One region of the Rahnella aquatilis CIP 78.65 genome, then DNA from elsewhere that is predicted to be linked to it. Evidence: predicted binding sites of a transcription regulator. Region 1 holds the regulator's gene; each other region holds the start of a gene.

Region 1 (6,153 bases):
GCCGTGCCGTTGTTTGAACGTCGCCACCGGGAGGTAGTGCTGACGCCTGCAGGCAAGGTTTTTGTCGATGAAGCGCGGATTCTGACAAAAAAAATGATAGCCACACGCCGGCAGTGTCAGCAGGTGGCGAACGGCTGGCGCGGCGAATTACGTGTGGCGGTCGACCGGATTGTAAAACCTGCACGAACACGGCGTCTGGTGCTCGATTTTTACCACCATTTTGCGGATACCGAACTCATTATTCACTCGGAAGTGTTTAATGGTGTCTGGGATGCGCTGGTCGACGGGCGTGCAGACGTGGCGATCGGTGCCACGCGCGCGATACCCGTTGGCGGGCGCTTCAGTTTTCGTGACATGGGATTTATGGACTGGCATTGCGTCGTCAGCCCGCAACATCCGCTGGCGCAATTATCCGGCGCACTGAATGATGATCAACTGCGGCCTTATCCGGCACTCTGTCTGGAAGATACTTCCCGGACATTGCCTAAGCGTGATACCTGGACGCTGGATAATCAGCGGCGCCTGGTCGTGCCAGACTGGACCTGCGCGCTGGAGTGCCTGACCGAAGGTTTATGCGTGGGGATGATGCCGGTTCACCGCGTCACGCCGTGGATAGAACAGAAGAAGTTGCAGGTGCTGACGCTGGAAAATAGGTTCCCGGACAGTCCGTGCTGTCTGACGTGGGATCAAAGCAATCCGTCACCCTCACTGGCCTGGTTACTGGACTATATGGGCGAGACAGAAACGATGAATCAGGAATGGCTGCGTGATTAAAAAAAACGCCTGCACAGGCAGGCGTTCGATATCTGTTAACGGCGGTAATCGCGGTACGGACCGTCGGCGACTGAACGTCGCTCGACCAGTTTCGGATGTACCTCGATGGTCTGAGACTCTTCACGTTTACTGACAATTCTGTCCAGCAACATGGTAAAGGCCATTTCACCCAGACGTTCTTTCGGCTGATGCACGGTTGTCAGCGCCGGAGAGAAATAACGGGCATTACGCACATTGTCGTAACCGATCACAGAAATATCCTGAGGAACGCGAAGGCCCAGTTCGTCTGCGGCACAAATGGCGCCCATTGCCATCACATCGCCGCCACAGAAGACGGCAGTGGGGCGATGCTTTTGCATCAGAATTTTATGCATCGCCTGATAGCCCGATTCCGGCTCGAAATCGCCCTGAACCACCCACTCCTCACGAAGCGGAATATTGGCTTCGGTCAGTGCTTTCACAAACCCCTGGAAGCGGCCGCCGCCGGTATTACGTGCAAGTTGTCCCGGGATCACGCCAATATCACGATGACCGCGTTCAATCAGATAACGCCCGGCCATGTAACCGCCTTCGAAAGCATTATCAATAATGCTGTCGGTGAAGTTTTTACGCGCTTCGCCCCAGTCCATGACCACCATGGGAATGGCGCGGTGCTCCTCGAGCATATTAAGCAATTCATCAGGATATTCTGCGCACATCACCAGCAAGCCGTCGACGCGCTTTTGCGCCAGCATCTGCAGATAGGCTTGTTGTTTCTCCAGATTATTATGCGAGTTACATAAAATCAGCGTATAGCCTTTGGAGAAGCAACTGTTTTCCACGGCCTCAATCACTTCGGCAAAATAGGGCGCTTCGCTGGATGTCGCCAGCAGGCCGATCGTTTTAGTGTTATTGACCTTCAGACTCCGGGCGACAGCACTCGGCGAGTAATGTAGCTCTTTGATTGCAAGGAGAACCGCGTCTTTGGTTTCTTCGGCGACGAAACGTGTTTTATTGATGACGTGCGACACGGTTGTAGTGGAAACGCCAGCGCGCTTTGCGACATCTTTAATCGTTGCCATGTAAACAATGACTCCTGAACTCACGTGTTTCAGCACGTTAGCATTATGTTAATCGTTTGCTTGCGTGGATCTCACTGCTGGCTTCTAAAAGGGCAGTCAAATCGTTGGGTGGATTCTTCAGAATGAGGCGTGAAATGCTCTCGGGTGAAATCAACCGGCACACAGGCGTGTTAACCGACAATTTTCTCTTATAATGCAGGAAAGTGGAAGCAAAATTCTCAGGAACGCCTTGTCATTCAACACAAGATTTTAAAGGTTAATTATGAGAAAATGCGTTGGCACACAATGAGTGTGGCTTTAAAAATGCCACAATTTGATCCGAAAGGGGGTTTGATGGACAGCAACCTGAAATTATCGTTGATCACCACGGTATGCGCTTTGCTTATGATTATTGCTTTCAGCTTCACCGCAGTGATGAACTGATTCATTAAGTGATCCGCCATAAAAAAGGGCGATTCCTGTTGCAGGGATCGCCCTTTTCAATTTTACGCACTGACCGTTACCGCTGATACTCTTCCCTGCATAAACGCTTCGTTAAATGCTATTCAATGGCTGATTAGCGAAACTTCAGACTTAACGAATTGTTTATTATCGGATCGTTTTCGGGGTCATTACCCGACGTGCGCCCACATAGTGATCTTGCCAGTAATCATCGCCGAGAGAGGTGATTTTAATGTCTTCGCCTGTTCTCGGAGACTGAATAAACTTGCCGTTACCCACATAAACACCAACATGGTCTGCTGCGCCGCGGTTATTGATTCTGAAGAATACCAGATCACCGCTTTCAAGTTCGCCGCGTTTGACCGGAGCCGCATCGCGCAGGTGATACATTTCATTCGCTGTGCGTGGCATTTTAATGCGGATCAAATCTTTGTAGGCGTAATAGACTAAGCCGCTGCAATCAAAACCGGTATTCGGTGAGGTTCCGCCCCAGCGATACGGTTTTCCTACCTGATGCATCAGTTTGGTCATGGCCGTTTGCTGGGCATGCTGATAGCGTTTTTTATGTGTTGCACTGAGCGTAATCGGTTTGCTGTCTTCTTCGGACTTTTTACCTTTGCGGTGCCGGCCATAGGCTTCTTTTTTACTGGCCCTTTCCGTGCTGTTTTTCGCGAGTGCACGGGTTTTAGCGTGTTTCTCTGTTCTGCTTTCGGCCCGGGTGGTCTTCAGTGTCTTTTCTTTTTTACTCTCGGCCCGGGTCGTTCTGACACTTTTCTCCGTTGTGGTCTTTCGTTTAACCAGTTCGGTGCTTTTTACTTTCTTCTTCGAATTCTTGTCCTGAGTTTTTTGTTCTGTCACTGGCGTGATTTTAGTTTTTTTACTGGTTTTCGCGGCAGCTGTTTTTCGCTTTCGCCGTTCTTCCGGCGCAGCCTGATTAACATGACTTTTACGTTGATCGGCAGAGACACGAGTCTGCGGCGATGCATGAGCCATATTCAGAAACAGTTGGGTAAAGAGCAGCACAAAAAGCGTGAACAGTAAGCGCATAGCTTCGTTACCATGAGTGGTAGGTTAAACATCAGGGATGTCAGAGTATTGCCTAAAAGGACCCGACAAAAAAGCACGAATTGCCTCGATTCTAGATCATATTGTGAGAAAAAGTTAATAGCTTTTTTTATGTCGAAATAAACGCCATTTTTAGTCAAAAAAATAACCATTTTTCAGGGTGTTAATATTTAAGTTAAAGAATGGGATTTTGCAAATCTGACGTGATTGATGAACGCCAAAAATGTTATTCTCGATGAATGTTTTAATATGTGAGCCTGAGCGCACACAGTAAAAATTGTTAAATAAAATGCCAGTATTGAGAAAGACCCCACAAAAAATGGCGTTTTTATCTGATGGCTGCCATCGTTACAATAGAAAGCATTGTGATTGTGCACCGTCTCTTTGTGCTGCGCGTGAAGAGTAATGATCGTGACAGCCTGTACCGGCTTGAGGAAGCAAGAAATGACCACTCCGACAATTGAAAAGATTCAGAAGCAAGTTTCTGAAAACCCGATTCTGCTGTACATGAAAGGTTCTCCAAAACTGCCAAGCTGCGGTTTCTCCGCTCAGGCTGTTCAGGCGCTTTCCGCCTGTGGCGAGCGTTTTGCTTACGTGGATATTCTGCAGAACCCGGACATCCGTGCTGAAATGCCCAAATTTGCTAACTGGCCAACGTTCCCGCAATTGTGGGTTGACGGTGAACTGGTGGGCGGCTGCGATATCGTGGTTGAGATGTTCCAGCGCGGCGAATTGCAGCAGTTGATCAAAGAAACCGCTGAAAAATACAAATCTTCTGAAGAGTAATACTCCGGAAGAGTGCCGGTTTTTCGTCCGGTAAATAAAAAGAGCGACATGATGTCGCTCTTTTTTTGTCTTCAGCCCGGCGGAAAAGTCGTTACTGCTGATTTTCTTCCGACGCCGTTTCGTCTTCGGCTTCTTCGTCTGAAAGCGCCAGAGGCCAGCCACCCAGGCGTTTCCAGCGGTTTACCAGTTCACAGAACAGTTCGGCTGTCCGTTCGGTGTCATACAACGCAGAATGTGCCTGACTGCTGTCAAAGATGATACCCGCGCTGATACAGGCTTTTGCCAGCACCGTTTGGCCGAGTACCAGCCCGCTTAATGCGGCGGTATCAAACGTGGCAAAAGGGTGGAACGGATTACGTTTTAACCCGGCACGTTCAGCCGCTGCCATCAGGAAGCTGTGATCAAAATTAGCGTTGTGTGCCACGATGATCGCGCGGTTACAGTTCTGCTCTTTCATCCCTTTGCGGATGACTTTGAAAATCTCGTGCAGGGCTTCATATTCACTGACCGCGCCGCGTAGCGGATTGGTCGGATCGATACCGTTAAATGCCAGCGCTTCCGGCACCAGTATTGCGCCTTCAAAAGGCTCGACGTGAAAATGCACGGTCTCATCGCTTTGCAGCCAGCCGTCCTCATCCATCTTCAGTGTTATTGCCGCAATTTCCAGCAGCGCATCGGTTTTGGCATTAAATCCGGCGGTTTCTACGTCGATAACCACGGGATAAAAACCACGAAAACGGCCTCTCAGGGCGTTAATGTCACTATTCTCGGCCATTAGTTTCTTATCTTCATCGAATTCAGCGCGCATTATGACAAATTTTGCCGCGCCTTGCAGGGTTGTGGCAAAAATCGGGCAATAAAAAAGGGCGCGATTGCGCCCCTGTCAGTGTTCGGGGATGATTAATTACCCAGCCCCTGACCTGCATGTCTGGATTCGATCAACTCAATTTTGTAACCGTCCGGATCTTCGACAAACGCAATAATGGTGGACCCGCCTTTGACCGGGCCCGCTTCACGGGTCACTTTCCCGCCTGCGTTACGAATGTCATCACAGGTTTGTGCGACGTTATCAACGCCCAATGCGATATGACCGTAAGCGGTGCCGATGTCGTAGCTGTCGACGCCCCAGTTATAGGTCAGTTCGATCACTGCACCTTCACTTTCTTCGGTGTAACCGACAAAAGCCAAAGAGTATTTATATTCAGTGTTTTCGCTGGTACGCAGCAAACGCATACCTAAAACATCGGTATAGAAGCTGATAGCACGTTGCAGATCGCCAACACGAAGCATGGTGTGGAGTAAACGCATAGGTTCCTCTTTATTTGCAGGATGAGAATTAACGGGTCAAGCCTAACTGATAGCCGCCGTTTTGTCTGTATAACGGCAACTGCTTGTTGAATGACTGACCAAAAAAAACAGCAGAAGTAGGGCATCTTCTGCTGTAAAGAGTGAATTACGCTTTTTTAATGATTACAGGGTCGGATAGTCGGTATAACCCTGAGCACCGCCGCCGTAGAAAGTTTCCGGCTTGGGTTCGTTAAGTGGCGCGTGAGATTTCAGGCGCTCCACCAGGTCAGGGTTCGCAATATAGCTGCGGCCAAATGCCACGGCATCGATATAGCCTTTTTCGATCAGCTCTTCGCCTTTTTCTGCGGTGTAAGCACCGGCCCCGACAATCACGCCCTGATAATGCGCACGGATCACCGCCCTGAACTCTGCGGAATAAGGTTTGCCGCCAGCCCAGTCCGGTTCGGAGATATGCAGGTAAGCGAGTTTGCGTTTGTTCAGCTCGTCGAGCAGATAGATAGCCGCCTGTTCCTGATCTTCGCCATTATCCAGCCCGTTGAAGGGACCCATTGGCGAAATGCGGATACCCACGCGATCGGCGCCGATGGCGTCAATGGTGGCATCGACCACTTCCAGTGTCAGACGGGTACGGTTTTCAATGCTGCCGCCGTATTCATCTTCACGCAAATTAGATGCCGGAGACATGAACTGGTGCAGCAGGTAGCCGTGCGCGGCGTGC
Region 2 (6,153 bases), 1.5 Mb from region 1:
CAGTCACCCAACAAAGTAGGCTCCCACTGCTTGTACGTACACGGTTTCAGGTTCTATTTCACTCCCCTCGCCGGGGTTCTTTTCGCCTTTCCCTCACGGTACTGGTTCACTATCGGTCAGTCAGGAGTATTTAGCCTTGGAGGATGGTCCCCCCATATTCAGACAGGATGTCACGTGTCCCGCCCTACTCATCGAACTCACAGCCTGTGCATTTTTGTGTACGGGACTATCACCCTGTACCGTGCGACTTTCCAGACGCTTCCACTAACACACAAACTGATTCAGGTTCTGGGCTCTTCCCCGTTCGCTCGCCGCTACTGGGGGAATCTCGGTTGATTTCTTTTCCTCGGGGTACTTAGATGTTTCAGTTCCCCCGGTTCGCCTCATTACACTATGTATTCATGTAATGATAATGTGCCGGAGCACACTGGGTTTCCCCATTCGGGTATCGTCGGGTATAACGGTTCATATCACCTTACCGACGCTTTTCGCAGATTAGCACGCCCTTCATCGCCTCTGACTGCCTAGGCATCCACCGTGTACGCTTAGTCGCTTAACCTCACAACCCGAAGGTGTTTCCACCGTCGCATTGCGATTATTTGAGAGACTCTGTTACAGACTAATCCACCACTCAGTACTGCTACGGAGAGTGATGTTCAGCTGTAAACTTTCAATTTTCAGCTTGTTCCGGATTGTTAAAGAGCAATATCTTAAACACGACTCGTTAAAGTCATCTTTAAGTTATTTTCTGTTCATAAAGAACAGGTGATAATGTCTTTCACACATTATCGGAGTGGCGTCCCCAAGGGGATTCGAACCCCTGTTACAGCCGTGAAAGGGCAGTGTCCTAGGCCTCTAGACGATGGGGACACGAAAAATCCGTACCAGACCACATACATGGTTTGGCACTTTTCGTATCAGCGTAAGGTTACCCCTACCGCATCAACAGGTGCTCTTGCTCATTAATTTCATCAGACAATCTGTGTGGACACTGCACAATGCGTATCTTGAGGTAAGGAGGTGATCCAACCGCAGGTTCCCCTACGGTTACCTTGTTACGACTTCACCCCAGTCATGAATCACAAAGTGGTAAGCGCCCTCCCGAAGGTTAAGCTACCTACTTCTTTTGCAACCCACTCCCATGGTGTGACGGGCGGTGTGTACAAGGCCCGGGAACGTATTCACCGTAGCATTCTGATCTACGATTACTAGCGATTCCGACTTCATGGAGTCGAGTTGCAGACTCCAATCCGGACTACGACATACTTTATGAGGTCCGCTTGCTCTCGCGAGTTCGCTTCTCTTTGTATATGCCATTGTAGCACGTGTGTAGCCCTACTCGTAAGGGCCATGATGACTTGACGTCATCCCCACCTTCCTCCGGTTTATCACCGGCAGTCTCCTTTGAGTTCCCGACATTACTCGCTGGCAACAAAGGATAAGGGTTGCGCTCGTTGCGGGACTTAACCCAACATTTCACAACACGAGCTGACGACAGCCATGCAGCACCTGTCTCACGGTTCCCGAAGGCACTAAGCCATCTCTGGCGAATTCCGTGGATGTCAAGAGTAGGTAAGGTTCTTCGCGTTGCATCGAATTAAACCACATGCTCCACCGCTTGTGCGGGCCCCCGTCAATTCATTTGAGTTTTAACCTTGCGGCCGTACTCCCCAGGCGGTCGACTTAACGCGTTAGCTCCGGAAGCCACGCCTCAAGGGCACAACCTCCAAGTCGACATCGTTTACAGCGTGGACTACCAGGGTATCTAATCCTGTTTGCTCCCCACGCTTTCGCACCTGAGCGTCAGTCTTTGTCCAGGGGGCCGCCTTCGCCACCGGTATTCCTCCAGATCTCTACGCATTTCACCGCTACACCTGGAATTCTACCCCCCTCTACAAGACTCTAGCTTGCCAGTTTCAAATGCAGTTCCCACGTTAAGCGCGGGGATTTCACATCTGACTTAACAAACCGCCTGCGTGCGCTTTACGCCCAGTAATTCCGATTAACGCTTGCACCCTCCGTATTACCGCGGCTGCTGGCACGGAGTTAGCCGGTGCTTCTTCTGCGAGTAACGTCAATCACCACACGTATTAAGTGTGATGCCTTCCTCCTCGCTGAAAGTGCTTTACAACCCTAAGGCCTTCTTCACACACGCGGCATGGCTGCATCAGGCTTGCGCCCATTGTGCAATATTCCCCACTGCTGCCTCCCGTAGGAGTCTGGACCGTGTCTCAGTTCCAGTGTGGCTGGTCATCCTCTCAGACCAGCTAGGGATCGTCGCCTAGGTGAGCCATTACCTCACCTACTAGCTAATCCCATCTGGGCACATCCGATGGCGTGAGGTCCGAAGATCCCCCACTTTGCTCTTTCGAGGTCATGCGGTATTAGCTACCGTTTCCAGTAGTTATCCCCCTCCATCAGGCAGTTTCCCAGACATTACTCACCCGTCCGCCGCTCGCCGGCAAAGTAGCAAGCTACTTCCCGCTGCCGCTCGACTTGCATGTGTTAGGCCTGCCGCCAGCGTTCAATCTGAGCCATGATCAAACTCTTCAATTAAAAGTTCGATTTGCTTCAACAAGTGAAGCGATGCTCAGAGATTACTTCGTAATAATTCAACTAAATGAATTACTGCTTGGTCACTCTAAGACTTGATATTTTTTGCCACCGAGGTGGCTGATATCGTCTTGTGAGTGCCCACACAGATTGTCTGATAAATTGTTAAAGAGCAGTGAGTTACGCGCTTTCGCTTGCTAACTCGAGGTGGCGTATATTACGCTTTCCTCATTCAGTGTCAACCGTTTATTTCACCCGGTCATCACTGTTTTTAATCTTTCCGACCCGGTCACTTCGTGATGTTGTTCACGTTGTTCCCTGTCGATGGAGCGGCATTATAGGGAGTTCTCAGCAGGCCGCAAGGGCTAATTTTAAGAAAAAACACCGTTTGCTGCATTACACAGCAAACACACCGCTTATACCGTGTTTTGCACAGATTTATCCACAGAGCTGCAGGAATCTCAAATTTTGCGAGCGTCGCGCAATCGTTTTCGCTACAATTTCGCGCGTCAGTTTTCACCGCCCTTTAGGGGTAATAAATGAAAAGTCAGTCGCCGAAGGGAAGTTATCCGAGCTCAATACCGCGTTTTTCTGTAAATGGCTCTATATAAAGAGAAGAAAAGCGTCATTGAATTCAGATAACGCTCTTTACTGCGACTCCAAAGCCAAGGATATAACCACCATGCAACAATCTCGTCCAATCCGCCGCGCTCTGCTCAGTGTTTCTGACAAAGCCGGTATCGTAGAATTCGCCCAGGCCCTGTCTTCGCGTGGCGTTGAATTACTTTCCACTGGCGGAACCGCCAGCCTGTTAGCTAAAGCCGGCCTGCCAGTCACAGAAGTGTCTGACTACACCGGTTTTCCGGAAATGATGGATGGACGCGTCAAAACCCTGCACCCGAAAGTTCATGGTGGGATCCTTGGCCGCCGCGGGAAAGATGATGAAATCATGGCGCAGCATTCTATTGCGCCAATCGACATGGTGGTCGTTAACCTTTATCCGTTCGCACAAACGGTCGCGCGTCCGGATTGTTCACTGGAAGATGCGGTAGAAAACATTGATATCGGCGGCCCGACCATGGTTCGCTCGGCAGCGAAGAATCATAAAGATGTGGCGATCGTAGTTAAGAGCAGCGACTACGCGTCCGTCATTGAAGAAATGGATGCTAACAGTAGCTCGCTGACGCTGGCGACCCGTTTCAACCTGGCGATTAAAGCTTTCGAACATACCGCCTCTTACGATGGCATGATTGCGAACTACTTTGGCACGATGGTTCCGGCTTATCACGGTGATACTGAATCTGCTTCCGGCCAGTTCCCGCGTACGCTGAATCTCAGCTATATAAAGAAACAAGATATGCGTTATGGCGAGAACAGCCATCAGAATGCTGCCTTCTATATAGAAGAAAACGTCAGCGAGGCGTCTGTTGCCACCTCTACCCAACTTCAGGGTAAAGCTCTTTCTTATAACAACATTGCAGATACTGATGCGGCTCTGGAATGTGTGAAAGAATTTGCGGAGCCCGCCTGCGTCATCGTCAAGCATGCCAACCCGTGCGGTGTGGCCATCGGCGACAGCATTCTGGCCGCTTACGAGCGCGCCTACCAGACTGACCCGACGTCAGCTTTCGGCGGCATTATTGCCTTCAACCGTGAACTGGATGCCGAAACGGCAAAAGCCATCATCAGCCGTCAGTTTGTAGAAGTGATCATCGCGCCGACCGTAAGTGCCGAAGCGCTGGCACTGACCGCGGCCAAACAAAACGTTCGTGTACTGACCTGCGGACAATGGCAAGATCGCCAGACAGCGCTCGACTTCAAACGTGTCAATGGTGGCCTGCTGGTTCAGGATCGCGACTTGGGTATGGTTGATACCGCTGATCTGCGCGTGGTTTCCGAGCGCCAGCCAACGGAGCAGGAACTGACAGACGCGCTGTTCTGCTGGAAAGTGGCAAAATTCGTGAAATCCAACGCCATTGTTTATGCGCGTGACAAAATGACCATTGGTATAGGGGCTGGCCAGATGAGCCGCGTTTACTCCGCCAAAATTGCCGGAATCAAAGCCGCAGACGAAGGTCTGGAAGTGGCGGGCTCCGTGATGGCTTCTGATGCTTTCTTCCCGTTCCGCGACGGTATTGATGCTGCGGCAACCGTGGGTATTACCTGCGTGATCCAGCCTGGCGGCTCTATCCGTGACGACGAAGTTATCGCTGCGGCTAACGAACACGGCATTGCTATGCTCTTCACCGACATGCGCCACTTCCGTCATTAATTTTCTTTTGGCGGGTGCGATGCGCCCGCTCATCCGGAGACTTCGAATGAATATTTTAATTATCGGTAATGGCGGGCGTGAACATGCACTGGCATGGAAGGCATCGCAATCACCTCTGGCTGATAAAGTCTTTGTGGCACCTGGCAACGCCGGCACCGCGCTGGAGCCACTGCTGGAAAATGTTGATATAGCCGCCACCGACATCGCCGGTTTGCTGGCTTTTGCCCAAAGTAATGATATTGGCCTGACCATTGTTGGCCCTGAAGCGCCGCTGGTGATTGGCGTGGTCGATGCTTTCCGCGCAGCAGGACTGAAAATCTTTGGCCCGACGCAGGAAGCTGCGCAGCTTGAAGGCTCTAAGGCATTCACTAAAGATTTTCTGGCTCGCCATAACATCCCAAGTGCCGATTATCAGAACTTCACCGAAATCGAACCCGCTCTGGCTTATCTGCGCAGCAAGGGGGCACCGATTGTTATCAAAGCTGACGGGCTGGCCGCTGGCAAAGGTGTCATTGTGGCAATGACCCTGAAAGAAGCCGAAGATGCCGTTCATGATATGCTGGCGGGAAATGCTTTCGGCGATGCAGGCCATCGCATTGTTATCGAGGAATTCCTTGAGGGCGAAGAAGCGAGTTTCATCGTCATGGTCGACGGCACCCATGTGTTACCGATGGCGACCAGTCAGGATCACAAACGCGTAGGTGACGGCGACAGCGGTCCGAACACGGGGGGTATGGGAGCCTATTCTCCGGCGCCGGTCGTAACCGATGAAATCCATCAGCGCGTGATGGATCAGGTCATCTGGCCGACCATTCGCGGTATGGCGGCGGAAAATAACACTTATACCGGTTTCCTGTATGCCGGTCTGATGATTTCAGCCGACGGCCAGCCGAAAGTGATCGAGTTCAACTGCCGTTTCGGCGATCCGGAGACTCAGCCGATCATGTTACGTCTGCGTTCTGATCTTGTGGATTTATGCCTGGCTGGTGCTGAAGGTCGTCTGGGTGATAAAACCTCCGAGTGGGATCCGCGTCCGTCGCTGGGTGTTGTGCTCGCAGCCGGTGGCTACCCTGCTGATTATAAAACCGGAGACGTTATTCATGGTCTGCCGCTGGAAGAAGCACCGGACGGTAAAGTGTTCCATGCGGGTACCCGTTTGCAGGATGAACGTGTGGTCACTCATGGCGGTCGCGTGTTGTGTGTGACGGCATTGGGTAAAACGGTGGAAGCAGCCCAGACACGCGCTTATGATTTAGCGAAAGATATTCATTGGGAAGGCAGCTTCTGCCGCAAAGACATCGGTTATCGCGCCATCGACCGCGAACGTA
Region 3 (6,153 bases), 1.4 Mb from region 1:
GGCTTCATTGAGCACCCATTCGCCAATCGGGATAATCAAACCGGTTTTTTCCGCCAGCGGCAGAAACACGTCCGGGCTGAGGGTGTTACCGTCACGCTCCCAGCGCAACAGTGCTTCGAAGCCGCATACCGGTCCGTAAGGCGCAATAAATTTCGGCTGATAATGCAGGCGCAGCTCATGGTGTTCAATCGCCAGACGCAAATCATTGAGCATCTGCAACTGGTTTTGCGCGTTGGCGTTCATCGATGGCTGGAAGAAACTGTGGCCGTTACGGCCGGAGTTTTTGGTGTGATACATCGCGGCGTCGGCATTGAGCATCAGCTCGCGCTCATTCTCGCCATCGCCCGGATACACCGCGATCCCCACGCTGGCAGAGACCAGCAGTTCATAGCGGGAAACGTAAAACGGCCGCGCAATCAGATGTACCAGTTTATCGGCCAGTTGCGAGGCATCGGTCGGATCGGTGATTTCAACCAGCAGCACAAACTCATCGCCGCCAAGACGCGCCAGCGTATCCGTCGCCCGCAGTTGTGATTGCAGGCGTTCGGTGACGGAAATTAACAGCTGATCGCCGATGTGATGGCCGAAGGCATCGTTAACGGCTTTGAATCCGTCGAGATCGAAAAACAGCACCGCAAACTGCGATTCGCCACGCGATGCTTTCTGAACCGCCTGACTCAGGCGGTCTTCCAGCAACAGACGATTGGGCAAGCGGGTCAGATTGTCATGCAGCGCCAGTTGTGTCAGCTCGCGGTTCGCCTGTGCCAGCGAAGACGCCAGAATGGAGGTGCGCGCCTGCATCCGGCCATCGAGAATAGAAATAATCAGGGTGATCGCCAGAATCGCCAGCGTGACCACAATCACCAGCAGCGCCAGCCAGTTATTATCCACGCCGCTGAACGCCGCCATACTTTGGCTGTCCATCGGGAATTGTGCTGCGGCCATGCCGATGTAATGCATACCGACAATGGCGGCACCCATGATTACCGCCGCACTGATGCGCAGCAGGCGGACATTGGGCGACTGATGACGCAGATTGAACGCCATCCACAGCGCCGCGCCGGAGGCGATAATCGCCACGGCAACGGATAATGCGACCCAACGGTAATCGTAGACAATTGGCGGCATCATCAGCATCGCCGCCATTCCGGTGTAATGCATGGCGGCAATACCGCCGCCCATCAGCAAGGCACCGGCAAGTAATCGTCTGGTGGGTAATTCCTGCAGACAGACCAGCCACAGCGCGAAGGCGGAGGAAATGATGGCGATCACCATGGAAAGCAGGGTGATGAAAGGGTCATAACCCATTGGCATCGAAGCATTAAAGGCCAGCATGCCGATAAAATGCATCGACCAGATGCCGATACCCATTGCAATAGCGCCACCTGTTAACCAAAGCCGGGAAGCCTTTCCCTCAGTGGTAGCAACCCGGCCCGCCATATCGAGTGCGGTATAAGAGGCAAGCATTGCAACAACGAACGAAAACATCACAAGCACATTGTTGTAATTACTGGAAAACATGTGAGGCTCCACCAACAGAGAGTCGAAAGCGACGGGCTGATTTTTTTACCCGGGGATAATGGCATTAAGAATTATTAAAGGCGAACGAAGTTGCGATAATTTTTTTCGCGTAATTAAGATTAATCCGTCAGTAGTTTTAATCAAATAAAAAGATTTTTGATAAATTAAACCTGAATGAAATCAGGGTTATTAAAATAAATCCGCTACGCGCCCTGAAAGCGTTGTCTATAGTTAACAAATAATTAAATGAAACAGGACAGAAGAAATTTATGTTAACAGTGCATCATTTGGATAATTCCCGTTCACAGCGAATCTTATGGATGCTCGAAGAACTGGGCGTCGCTTATGAAATCAAATGTTATCAGCGGGATAAAAATTCCATGCTGGCACCGGCATCGCTGAAAAAAATCCATCCTCTGGGTAAGTCCCCGGTGCTGGAAGACAACGGGCTGATCCTTGCGGAATCCGGTGCCATCATTGAATACCTGCAGGAAGTGTATGATGAGGCGGGCACGCTGAAACCCGCTGCATTTGCGGAGCGTCAGCAGTATCGCTACTGGATGCACTACGCTGAAGGTTCTCTGATGCCTTTGCTGGTGATGAAGTTGATTTTTAGCCGTCTGGGTAAACCGCCAATGCCGTGGCTGATCCGCCCGATTGCCGGCGCGATCGGGCAGGGCGTGCAGAAAAATTATCTGGATAAGCAGATTTATACTCATATGGATTATCTCGAACAACATCTGACGACGCATCCTTATTTTGCTGGTCATCAGTTCAGCGCAGCAGATATTCAGATGAGTTTCCCGATAGAAGCGATCAGTGCCCGTTCCGGTCTCGGGAAATATCCGCGACTGAATGCCTGGCTGGCAAATGTGACTGCGCGTCCGGCCTGTCAGAAGGCACTGGAAAACGGCGGACCGTTTACTCTCTTGCGTTAATCCTGTTCTGCATTTTTATATTTCGATACGTTCATTGCAGGCAGTATTTTATGCAATGAACGTATGGAAAAATAAACCTTAATAAGTCTCCTGTTATTTTTATCTTCCGGTCTTTTTTGCTTTTTGCGTTTCACTTTTCTTCAACGGGTAAATTTCCACCACAACCGCGTTTTTATTGACCAGACAACGGTAAATTGTCGGCGAACGGAGTTGAAATGGGAGTACCAAAGCCCGGATAATCGTTTGCGTTAATTTTTGTCCCGCCATACGCGATGCGAGTTAAACGTTTGCCTTGCCGTTCTGACGCTGTTTTCGGCGATTTCGGGCGACAAATAAGGAAGTGAACGTGCAGAAACGGTTTCATAATGACCACGCCGGCTAATCAGTAAAGATATTCAGAGGATTTTCCATGTCGAGTCAACAACCTCAAGCGGGCAGCGCCGTTGCGCCAAAAGGCCCGCTTGATGCTTTTTTCAAAATGAGTGCGCGTGGCAGTAACGTCCGTCAGGAAGTGATCGCTGGCTTAACCACCTTTCTGGCGATGGTATATTCGGTGATTGTCGTGCCGTCGATGCTCGGCAAAGCGGGCTTCTCGCCAAGTGCGGTGTTTGTTGCGACCTGTCTGGTCGCCGGTTTCGGCTCTCTGCTGATGGGCCTGTGGGCGAATTTACCGCTGGCGATTGGTTGCGCCATTTCTCTGACGGCCTTTACCGCGTTTAGTCTGGTTCTGGGTCAGCACATCAGCGTACCGGTGGCGCTCGGTGCGGTATTTCTGATGGGCGTGTTGTTCACTATTATCTCGGTGACCGGCATCCGCTCATGGATTTTGCGCAACCTGCCAGCAGGCGTTGCGCACGGCACCGGTATCGGTATCGGTCTGTTTCTGTTACTGATCGCTGCCAACGGCGTCGGTCTGGTGGTGAAAAATCCGCTGGACGGCTTACCGGTGGCGCTCGGCGCATTCACCTCTTTCCCGGTCGTGATGACGTTGCTCGGTCTGGCGGTGATTTTCGGCCTTGAGAAATTGCGCGTTCCGGGCGGCATCTTACTGGTGATTATTGCCATTTCCATTATCGGCCTGATTTTCGATCCTGCCGTGAAATATCAGGGTTTATTCGCCATGCCTTCTCTGGCGGGCGCGGACGGTAAATCCGTCATTTTCGATCTCGACATCATAGGCGCACTGAAAGCCGCCGTATTGCCCAGCGTGCTGGCACTGGTGATGACGGCGGTATTTGATGCCACCGGCACCATCCGCGCCGTCGCCGGACAGGCAAACTTACTGGATGAAAACGGCCAGATCATTAGCGGTGGCAAAGCCCTGACGGCTGACTCTGTGAGCAGTATTTTCGCCTCTCTGGTTGGCGCATCTCCGGCAGCGGTTTACATTGAATCAGCAGCCGGTACGGCGGCTGGCGGCAAAACCGGCCTGACGGCAACTGTCGTCGGCGTGCTGTTCCTGCTGATGTTGTTCCTGTCTCCGTTGTCTTATCTGGTACCGGCTTACGCCACCGCACCCGCGCTGATGTATGTGGGTTTACTGATGCTCAGCAATGTCACCAAACTGGATTTCAGCGATTTTGTTGATGCGATGTCCGGGCTGCTGTGCGCGGTATTTATCGTTCTGACCTGCAACATTGTCACCGGCATCATGCTCGGTTTCAGCGCATTGGTTATCGGCCGTATTTTCTCCGGCGAATGGCGCAAACTGAACATCGGCACGGTGATTATCGCTGTGGCGCTGGTGGCGTTTTATGCGGGCGGATGGGCGATCTGATGCCAACTGCCTTTCTCCCTCCCCTGCGAAGGGGAGGGTTGGGGTGGGGTATTAATGACGAATCAGCAGGTTGAAGTGTGCTTTGGCATGAGTTTTGTCATTAAAACCCCCTCCCGCCTCCCCCTTCGCAGGGGGAGGAGCACGAAAAAGCCTTCATTCCGGCTCCTGATACGGGTAAGGAGCAAACCCTCTCTGATGTAACCGCACGCACTGATTTAAATCACATCCCCTTTTGATCTACTATTCCTTAGTTCGCTCCGGACTCACTCACCTGCGTCTGGCTGAAATTCATAAAAACAAGAGTCTAAGGAAAGCATGGAAATCTTCTTTACCATTCTGATTTTGATTCTGGTGGTGTCGCTCTCCGGTGTCGTCACCAGAATGTTGCCGTTTCAGGTTCCTCTTCCATTAATGCAGATTGCCGTCGGTGCCTTGCTGGCCTGGCCGAATTTTGGTTTGCACGTAGATTTCGATCCTGAGCTGTTTCTCGTCCTCTTTATCCCGCCGTTGCTGTTCGCCGATGGCTGGAAAACGCCGACCCGTGAATTCCTCCACCACGGGCGCGAAATTCTCGGGCTGGCGCTGGTGCTGGTGCTGCTCACCGTCGTCGGCATTGGCTATCTGATTTATATGATGGTGCCGAATATCCCGCTGGTGGCTGCGTTTGCGCTGGCGGCAGTGCTCTCGCCAACCGATGCCGTGGCACTGGGCGGCATTGTCGGCAAGGGCCGTATTCCGAAGTCGATCATGGGCGTGCTGGAAGGCGAAGCCTTGATGAATGACGCGTCCGGCCTGGTGTCCCTGAAATTTGCTATCGCCGTGGCGATGGGCACGATGATTTTTACCGTCGGCGGTGCAACGGTCGAATTCCTCAAAGTCGCGATCGGCGGCCTGATGGCCGGTGTGGCGGTGACGTGGTTATACAGTAAATCCCTGCGCATCATGAGCCGCTGGAGCGGTGATGATCCGGCCACGCAAATCGTCTTCCTGTTGCTGCTGCCGTTCGCCTCTTATCTGATTGCCGAACACATCGGTGTGTCGGGCATTCTGGCCGCCGTGGCGGCGGGGATGACCATCAGCCAGTCCGGCATTATTCGTAACGCGCCGCTGGCGATGCGCCTGCGCGCTAACAGTGTCTGGGCGATGCTTGAGTTTGTGTTCAACGGCATGGTGTTCATCATGCTGGGCCTGCAATTGCCGGGTATTCTTGAGAACTCTATCGATCAGGCGACACATGATCCGTCTATCGTGACGTGGCACCTGTTTGCCGATGTCGGCATCATCTATTTTGCGCTGCTGATCCTGCGTTTTGTCTGGCTGTGGGTGATGAAGAATTTCAGCAACCGTTTCCTGAAAAAGAAACCGCTGCTGTTTGGCAGCTACAGTACGCGTGAGCTGTGGGTGGCGTCTTTTGCCGGTGTGCGCGGTGCCATTACGCTGGCCGGTGTGTTGTCGATTCCATTATTCCTCGCCGATGGTTCGGCGTTTCCGTCGCGTTATCAGCTGGTATTTCTGGCGACCGGTGTCATTCTGTTCTCACTGATTGCAGGCGTGATTGCCTTGCCGTTCCTGCTCAGAGGCGTAGTGGTGGCTGACGGCACGGCTTATCGCGAGGAAGAACGCATGGCGAAATCGATCGCGGCAGAAGTGGCGATCGAAAGCCTGCATAAGATGGAAGAACGTCTGGCGGCGGATACCGAAGAAAATATCGATGAACAGACGCTGAAGGAAATCAGCTCGCGGGTGATCGGGACGTTACGGCGACGCACGGCTAATCGTGATGATATGGAAACCGCGCTGAAGCTGGAAAACCTCGAGCGTCGTTTCCGTCTGACTGCGCTGCGTGCGGAACGTGGCGAGCTTTATCATCTGCGCGCCACGCAGAAAATCAGTAACGAGACGCTGCAAAAGTTACTG
Region 4 (6,153 bases), 760 kb from region 1:
CCAACCTGCTGTAACAGCACGCCAAATACGCCTTCCAGCTCGAGCACTTTTTCGGCTTTATCAACAATGATGTCAAAACCAAAGGTTTCCGCACGGGTACGCACCACATCCAGCGTTTGCGGATGCACGTCGTCAGCCACGAAGAAACGGTTGGCATCTTTGAGTTTGCTGGCACGTTTTGCCAGCGCCATCGCTTCGGCTGCGGCAGTCGCCTCATCAAGCAAAGAAGCAGAAGCCAGATCCAGCCCCGTTAAGTCTAACGTCAGTTGCTGGAAGTTCAGCAATGCTTCAAGACGGCCCTGCGACACTTCCGGCTGATAAGGCGTGTAGGCAGTGTACCAGCCCGGATTTTCCAGCATGTTGCGCAGGATAACCGGCGGCGTCAGCACCGCGCTGTAACCCATACCGATGTAGGATTTATAGCGTTGGTTCTGGCTGGCAATGGCTTTCAGCTCAGCCAGCGCCTGATGTTCCGTGACGGCATCGCCGACAGCCGGCGGGCCGGGTAACTGGATATCGACCGGAACGATCTGCTGGATCAGCGCGTTTAAGGAATCCGCACCGACCGTTTCCAGCATTTGTTGCTGCTGCTGAGAAGACGGACCGATATGGCGGCCAATAAAGGCTTCGCTGTGTTCGAGTTGGCTGAGAGTCTGAGTCATTTGCTACGCATTCCTGAAATCTGCTGGAGGTGTCTTGGGATACTGACAAAAGCTACGGGTCCTGATTTGCCCCGCAAGCGGGTTGCGGGGCGGGTAAAACAGTATTTAATCAGTCTTCAATGGATGCTGAATAGGCTTCTGCATCAAGCAGGTTAGCCAGTTCACTTTCGTCAGACGCTTTAATCTGGAACAGGAAACCGGTGTCATATGGCTCGCTGTTCACCAGCTCCGGGGAACCTTCCAGTTCAGCGTTTACCGCAATAATTTCGCCGCTGATCGGAGAGTAAATGTCGGAAGCTGCTTTGACGGATTCCGCCACGGCGCAGTCTTCACCGGCGGCAACTTCACGGCCAACTTCGGGCAGATCAACAAATACCATGTCGCCCAGTAATTCCTGTGCGTGTTCGGTGATACCTACGGTGTAAACGCCGTTACCTTCTGAACGAATCCACTCGTGGGAAGACGCGTATTTCAAATCTGACGGGACATTGCTCATCGATAATCTCCTGAAAACGTTTTAAATTTTTCTATTTCTGCTCAATTAAATACGTTACTGCGCCAGCGGTTTGCCGTTACGGACAAAACCGGGTTTAGTGACTTTTACCGGCATTTCACGGTTGCGGATCTGCACAATGGCGTTTTCGCCGATGCCCGCCGGAACGCGTGCCAGTGCAATACTGTAGCCCAGCGTCGGCGAGAATGAGCCGCTGGTGATCACGCCTTCCAGGGTGTTACCCGCGCTGTCGGTGAATCGCACCGGCAGTTCATTACGCAATACACCTTTCTCGGTCATCACCAGGCCGACCAGTTGATCAGTGCCCTGCTCGCGCTGTCTTTCCAGCGCGTCACGGCCAATAAAATTACGGTCTTCCGGTGCCCAGGCAATGGTCCAGCCCATGTTGGCCGCCAGCGGTGAAACGCCTTCGTCCATTTCCTGACCGTACAGGTTCATACCTGCTTCCAGGCGCAGTGTGTCACGCGCCCCCAGACCGGCTGGCTTCACGCCTGCGGCCAGCAATTTCTGCCAGAAATCGGCAACCTGTTCTTGTGGCAATGCGATTTCATAACCCGCTTCGCCGGTATAACCGGTGGTCGCGATAAACAGATCGCCCGACTGAACGCCAAAGAACGGCTTCATGCCCGCGACAGCTTGTTTTTGTTCGGCGGTAAACAGCGTTTCCGCTTTCTCTTTCGCCTGCGGCCCCTGCACGGCAACCAGCGCCAGATCATCACGCACCGTCAGTTCGACAGCGTACGGTTCTGCATGTTGCGAAATCCATGCCAGATCTTTCTCGCGGGTCGCGGAGTTGACCACCAGACGGAAATAATTTTCGTTGAGGAAATAGACGATCAGATCGTCAATCACGCCGCCGGAGGCATTGAGCATGCCGGTGTACAGGGCTTTGCCGGGAACGGTGAGTTTGGCGACATCGTTCGCCAGAAGATAACGGAGGAATTCACGGGTACGGGCGCCGTGGAGATCAACAATGGTCATGTGCGAGACGTCAAACATACCGGCATCCTGACGCACGATGTGGTGTTCATCCAGCTGAGAGCCGTAATGCAGAGGCATCATCCAGCCGTGGAAATCGACCATACGCGCGCCGCACGCAACATGTTGTTCATAAAGCTGAGTCTGCTTAACCATCTTATTCCTCATTTAATTAAGTGCATAAACAGCACACCGCGCAAACGATACCCTTTGCCTGAACTTACCACTGAATCTCCCTGCTAACCATAAGTTAAAATATGCAGAGCGGTGGAGATGTCAGTGATTTCACAGAGGCATTGTGCAGAGTTTTTGACTGGTAAACTGGGGTTTGTGGCGCAAAATCTACAAATAAACAGCAAAAGTATCGATGTTATATAACGACAAGGCCGAATTTCTCACCATTTGCAGAATGAGAAATCCGGCCCCGGATTAGAAAATGTAATGGAAAATTTTAGCTGAAATTAGATTATTTCAATCGAAGCGATTCGTCCTGTAACCATTCCGGTAAATCATTCAGCCCCATCGCCTGACGGACCAGTTTCGGTTTCACGCCCGGCAGGGAATCCGCCAGCGTCAGGCCGATATCGCGCAGCAGTTTTTTGGCAGGATTGTCACCGGCAAACAGTTCACGGAAGCCCTGCATCCCGGCAAGCATCAGCGCAGCGCTGTGTTTGCGGCGGCGTTCGTAACGGCGCAGGTACATATGCTGGCCGAAATCTTTACCTTCTTTTTGCAGACGTTTGATTTCAGAGGCCAGTTCGGCGGCATCCATAAAACCTAAGTTGACACCCTGCCCGGCCAGCGGATGTACGGTGTGCGCCGCATCCCCGATCAGCGCCAGACGCTGTCCGGCAAAGCTGCGGGCATAACGACCGGTCAGCGGGAAGGTCAGGCGATCGCTCTCCACGGCACAAACGCCAAGGCGCAGGTCAAAGGTGCTGGCGAGAATTTTGTTGAATTCTTCCGGCTCCAGCGCACTCAGGCGCTGCGCTTCATCCGGCGAAACTGACCAGACGATAGAAGACAAATGCGTATCCGCCAGCGGCAGAAATGCCAGAATACCTTCGCCGTGGAATACCTGCCGTGCGACAGACTGGTGCGGTTCTTCAGTGCGGATGGTCGCCACCAGTGCATGATGGCGGTAATCCCAGAAGGTCAGCGGAATATCGGCGTGCTGACGCAGCCATGACTGTGCACCATCCGCTCCCACGACTAAGCGCGCACTGAGCTGACGATCATCGCTAAGGGTAATGAAGGCTTCATTTTCGCCCCACGCCACATTTTTCAGTGTTGCCGGTGTGAGCAGTGTGATGTCAGAAGATTTTTCCGCACGCTGCCACAAAGCACGGTGGATCACCTGATTTTCGATAATGTGGCCCAGATGGCTGAAACCGTATTCTTCGCAGCGGAACGCGATTTTGCCGAAGCTGTCGCGATCCCAGACTTCCATCCCCTGATAGGCATTGGCACGCTGAGCAATAATGTTGTCCCAGACGCCGATATATTTCAGCAGACGTTCGCTGGCGGCATTGATCGCCGAAACCCGTAAACCCGGCTGTTCCGGCAACGGCGAATCGAGATCCGGTTGCTGGTTTTCCAGCACGGCAACGCGCAAACCGCTGCCCTGTAATCCGCACGCCAGCGCCAGACCGACCATTCCGCCACCGGCGATAACCACATCAAAAGATTGCATAATTTTTCCTGTAAGGCTTAACGGTCAACCCAACCTAATGTTCTTCGGGTGAAAGCATCGCGCAACGGCGTAATGCTTTCCATCGCCAGTAAACCGAAATTGCGTCCGACCATTAATGGCAGCCAGCGGTTGGCAAAAAGGTGGATCAGGCCATCGGTGATGCCAATGGTCGCCTGCTGATCAGGCTGACGGCGCTGCTGATATTCATTGAGCACGCGGTAACTGCCGACGTCAGTGCCTTGTGCGGCAGCACGGGCCAGCGTTTCCGCCAGCGTCATGACGTCACGCAGACCGAGGTTAAAACCCTGCCCGGCAATCGGATGCAGCGTTTGCGCCGCATTGCCCACCAGCGCCAGGCGGTGGCTGATATGGCTGTTGGCTTTCTGTAATTGCAGCGGATAACTGAAACGTTTACCGGCCTGTTTCAGGGTGCCCAGACGCCAGCCAAACGCTTTTTGCAGCTCACTGAGGAACTGTGCTTCAGTCCAGTTATCGATCTCTTCTTTCGCTTCGCGCGGATGACACCAGACCAGCGAACTGCGGCCATCGGACATCGGCAGTAACGCCAGCGGCCCGTGCTGAGTGAAACGTTCAAAAGCACGACCCTTGTGCGGTTCGCTGGTGGCGATATTCGCGATCACGGCAATCTGACCGTAATCTTCACGCTGCCAGCCAATATTGCAGGCTTTTGCCAGCGAAGAATGCGAACCGTCAGCGGCCACCAAAAGCTGCGCTGTCAGCGTTTGACCGCTGTCGAGCGTCACGCTGGCGGAATCTTGTGAACGCGCGACATCCGTGACTTTGGCCGGACAATGCAGCGTGACGCCGGGGGCATTTTTCAGCATCGCAAACAGGCGCTTACCGACTTCATGCAGCTCAACCACCTGCCCCAGCGCCTCAACGCCATAATGCGCGGCATTGAGATTCACAAAGGCCGCGTGACCACGATCGCTGACGTGGATATCACGGATTGGCGTGGCGATTGCCGCCAGCACAGGCCAGATCCCCACCCGCGATAATTGCTGGCAGGTTCCCTGCGCCAATGCGATCGAACGGGCATCAAAACCCGGATGCCCGTGATGCTCCGGCGCAGTGGCTTCCACCAGATGCACCGCCAAACGTCCCTGCGTCAGCGAGGAAATCGCCAGCGCCAGCGTGGCACCGGTCATGCCGCCGCCAACAATTACGATGCTCATATTATTTCTTTGCCGCCGCCATTAACGCTTCAATATCATCGGCTTCTTTCACCACATCGCCGGTCAGAATTTCAATACCGGTAGCGGTGATCAGAATGTCGTCCTCGATGCGGATACCGATACCGCGGTATGCTTCCGGTACGTCGGCATCCGGCGCGATATACAGACCCGGTTCAACGGTCAGCACCATGCCCGGTTCCAGCGTCCGGCTGCGATCCACTGAACCGTAATGGCCGACATCATGAACGTCCAGCCCCAGCCAGTGGGAAAGACCGTGCATGAAGAACTGGCGGTGTGCCTGCTCCGCGTAAAGGGTTTCAACGTCACCTTTCATCACGCCCAGTTTGACCAGACCTTCAATCATCACGCGAACTGCGGCTTCGGTCGCGGCCTGAATGCTGCTGCCCGGCCCGAACACTTCCAGCGCTTTATATTCTGACGCCAGCACGATGTCGTAGATTTCGCGCTGCGCTTTGCTGAATTTGCCGTTCACGGGGAACGTGCGGGTGATATCACCGGCATAACCCTGATATTCACAACCGGCGTCGATCAGCACTAAATCGCCGTCACGCAGTTCACATTCGTTTTCGGTGTAATGCAGGATGCAGCCGTTTTCGCCGCCGCCTACGATGGTGTTATAGGAAGGATAACGTGCACCGTGACGGGTGAATTCGTGATGAATCTCGCCTTCAAGCTGATATTCGAACATGCCCGGACGGCATTTTTCCATCGCACGGGTATGGGCCAGCGCGGTGATGTGTCCGGCGCGGCGCATGACGGCAATCTCTTCAGCCGATTTGAACAGGCGCATGTCATGCACCCACGGACGCCAGTCGGTGACAGTGGCCGGGGCCGAGAGATTCTGGCGGAAGCCTTTGCGCAGTTTTTCCATGGCACGGTTAACGATTTCATCCGCATAGGCGTAATCGCCCTGTGCGTGATACAGCACGTCGAGACCGTTAAGCAACAGGTGAAGCTGATCGTTGATATCATCAAAAGGCAGCGCTTTGGTCACACCCAGTTTGGCGGGCGCGGCTTCCTGACCTAAACGACGACCAAACCAGATTTCAGCGGTGAGATCACGGACGCGGTTAAACAGGACGCTGTGGT

Evidence for each region. The regulator PurR, encoded in region 1, represses purine synthesis genes. The targets are predictions, from matches to a motif close to CANGCAAACGTTTGCNTG.
Region 2: a site for PurR is predicted at 3,032-3,049, ahead of purH (bifunctional phosphoribosylaminoimidazolecarboxamide formyltransferase/IMP cyclohydrolase). Genes of this name have one in related genera too.
Region 3: a site for PurR is predicted at 2,736-2,753, ahead of RAHAQ2_RS19930 (NCS2 family permease). Genes of this name have one in related genera too.
Region 4: a site for PurR is predicted at 2,354-2,371, ahead of gcvT (glycine cleavage system aminomethyltransferase GcvT). Genes of this name have one in related genera too.

The regions. Positions count from the first base shown of each region.
Region 1 is NC_016818.1:3,026,148-3,032,300, reverse strand. Features, by position in the region: gene punR (DNA-binding transcriptional activator PunR) at 1-774, shown strand, start outside; gene purR (HTH-type transcriptional repressor PurR) at 810-1,835, opposite strand; gene cydH (cytochrome bd-I oxidase subunit CydH) at 2,106-2,258, shown strand; gene RAHAQ2_RS13590 (C40 family peptidase) at 2,424-3,323, opposite strand; gene RAHAQ2_RS26130 (hypothetical protein) at 3,677-3,805, shown strand; gene RAHAQ2_RS13585 (Grx4 family monothiol glutaredoxin) at 3,786-4,127, shown strand; gene rnt (ribonuclease T) at 4,219-4,935, opposite strand; gene gloA (lactoylglutathione lyase) at 5,028-5,435, opposite strand; gene nemA (alkene reductase) at 5,598-6,153, opposite strand, start outside.
Region 2 is NC_016818.1:4,494,960-4,501,112, forward strand. Features, by position in the region: rRNA gene RAHAQ2_RS20320 (23S ribosomal RNA) at 1-559, opposite strand, end outside; tRNA gene RAHAQ2_RS20325 (tRNA-Glu) at 795-870, opposite strand; rRNA gene RAHAQ2_RS20330 (16S ribosomal RNA) at 1,014-2,556, opposite strand; gene purH (bifunctional phosphoribosylaminoimidazolecarboxamide formyltransferase/IMP cyclohydrolase) at 3,236-4,825, shown strand; gene purD (phosphoribosylamine--glycine ligase) at 4,872-6,153, shown strand, end outside.
Region 3 is NC_016818.1:4,402,987-4,409,139, reverse strand. Features, by position in the region: gene RAHAQ2_RS19940 (putative bifunctional diguanylate cyclase/phosphodiesterase) at 1-1,521, opposite strand, end outside; gene RAHAQ2_RS19935 (glutathione S-transferase family protein) at 1,791-2,459, shown strand; gene RAHAQ2_RS19930 (NCS2 family permease) at 2,869-4,236, shown strand; gene RAHAQ2_RS19925 (Na+/H+ antiporter) at 4,552-6,153, shown strand, end outside.
Region 4 is NC_016818.1:3,787,435-3,793,587, forward strand. Features, by position in the region: gene gcvP (aminomethyl-transferring glycine dehydrogenase) at 1-662, opposite strand, end outside; gene gcvH (glycine cleavage system protein GcvH) at 772-1,158, opposite strand; gene gcvT (glycine cleavage system aminomethyltransferase GcvT) at 1,213-2,310, opposite strand; gene ubiI (FAD-dependent 2-octaprenylphenol hydroxylase) at 2,621-3,847, opposite strand; gene ubiH (2-octaprenyl-6-methoxyphenyl hydroxylase) at 3,865-5,043, opposite strand; gene pepP (Xaa-Pro aminopeptidase) at 5,045-6,153, opposite strand, start outside.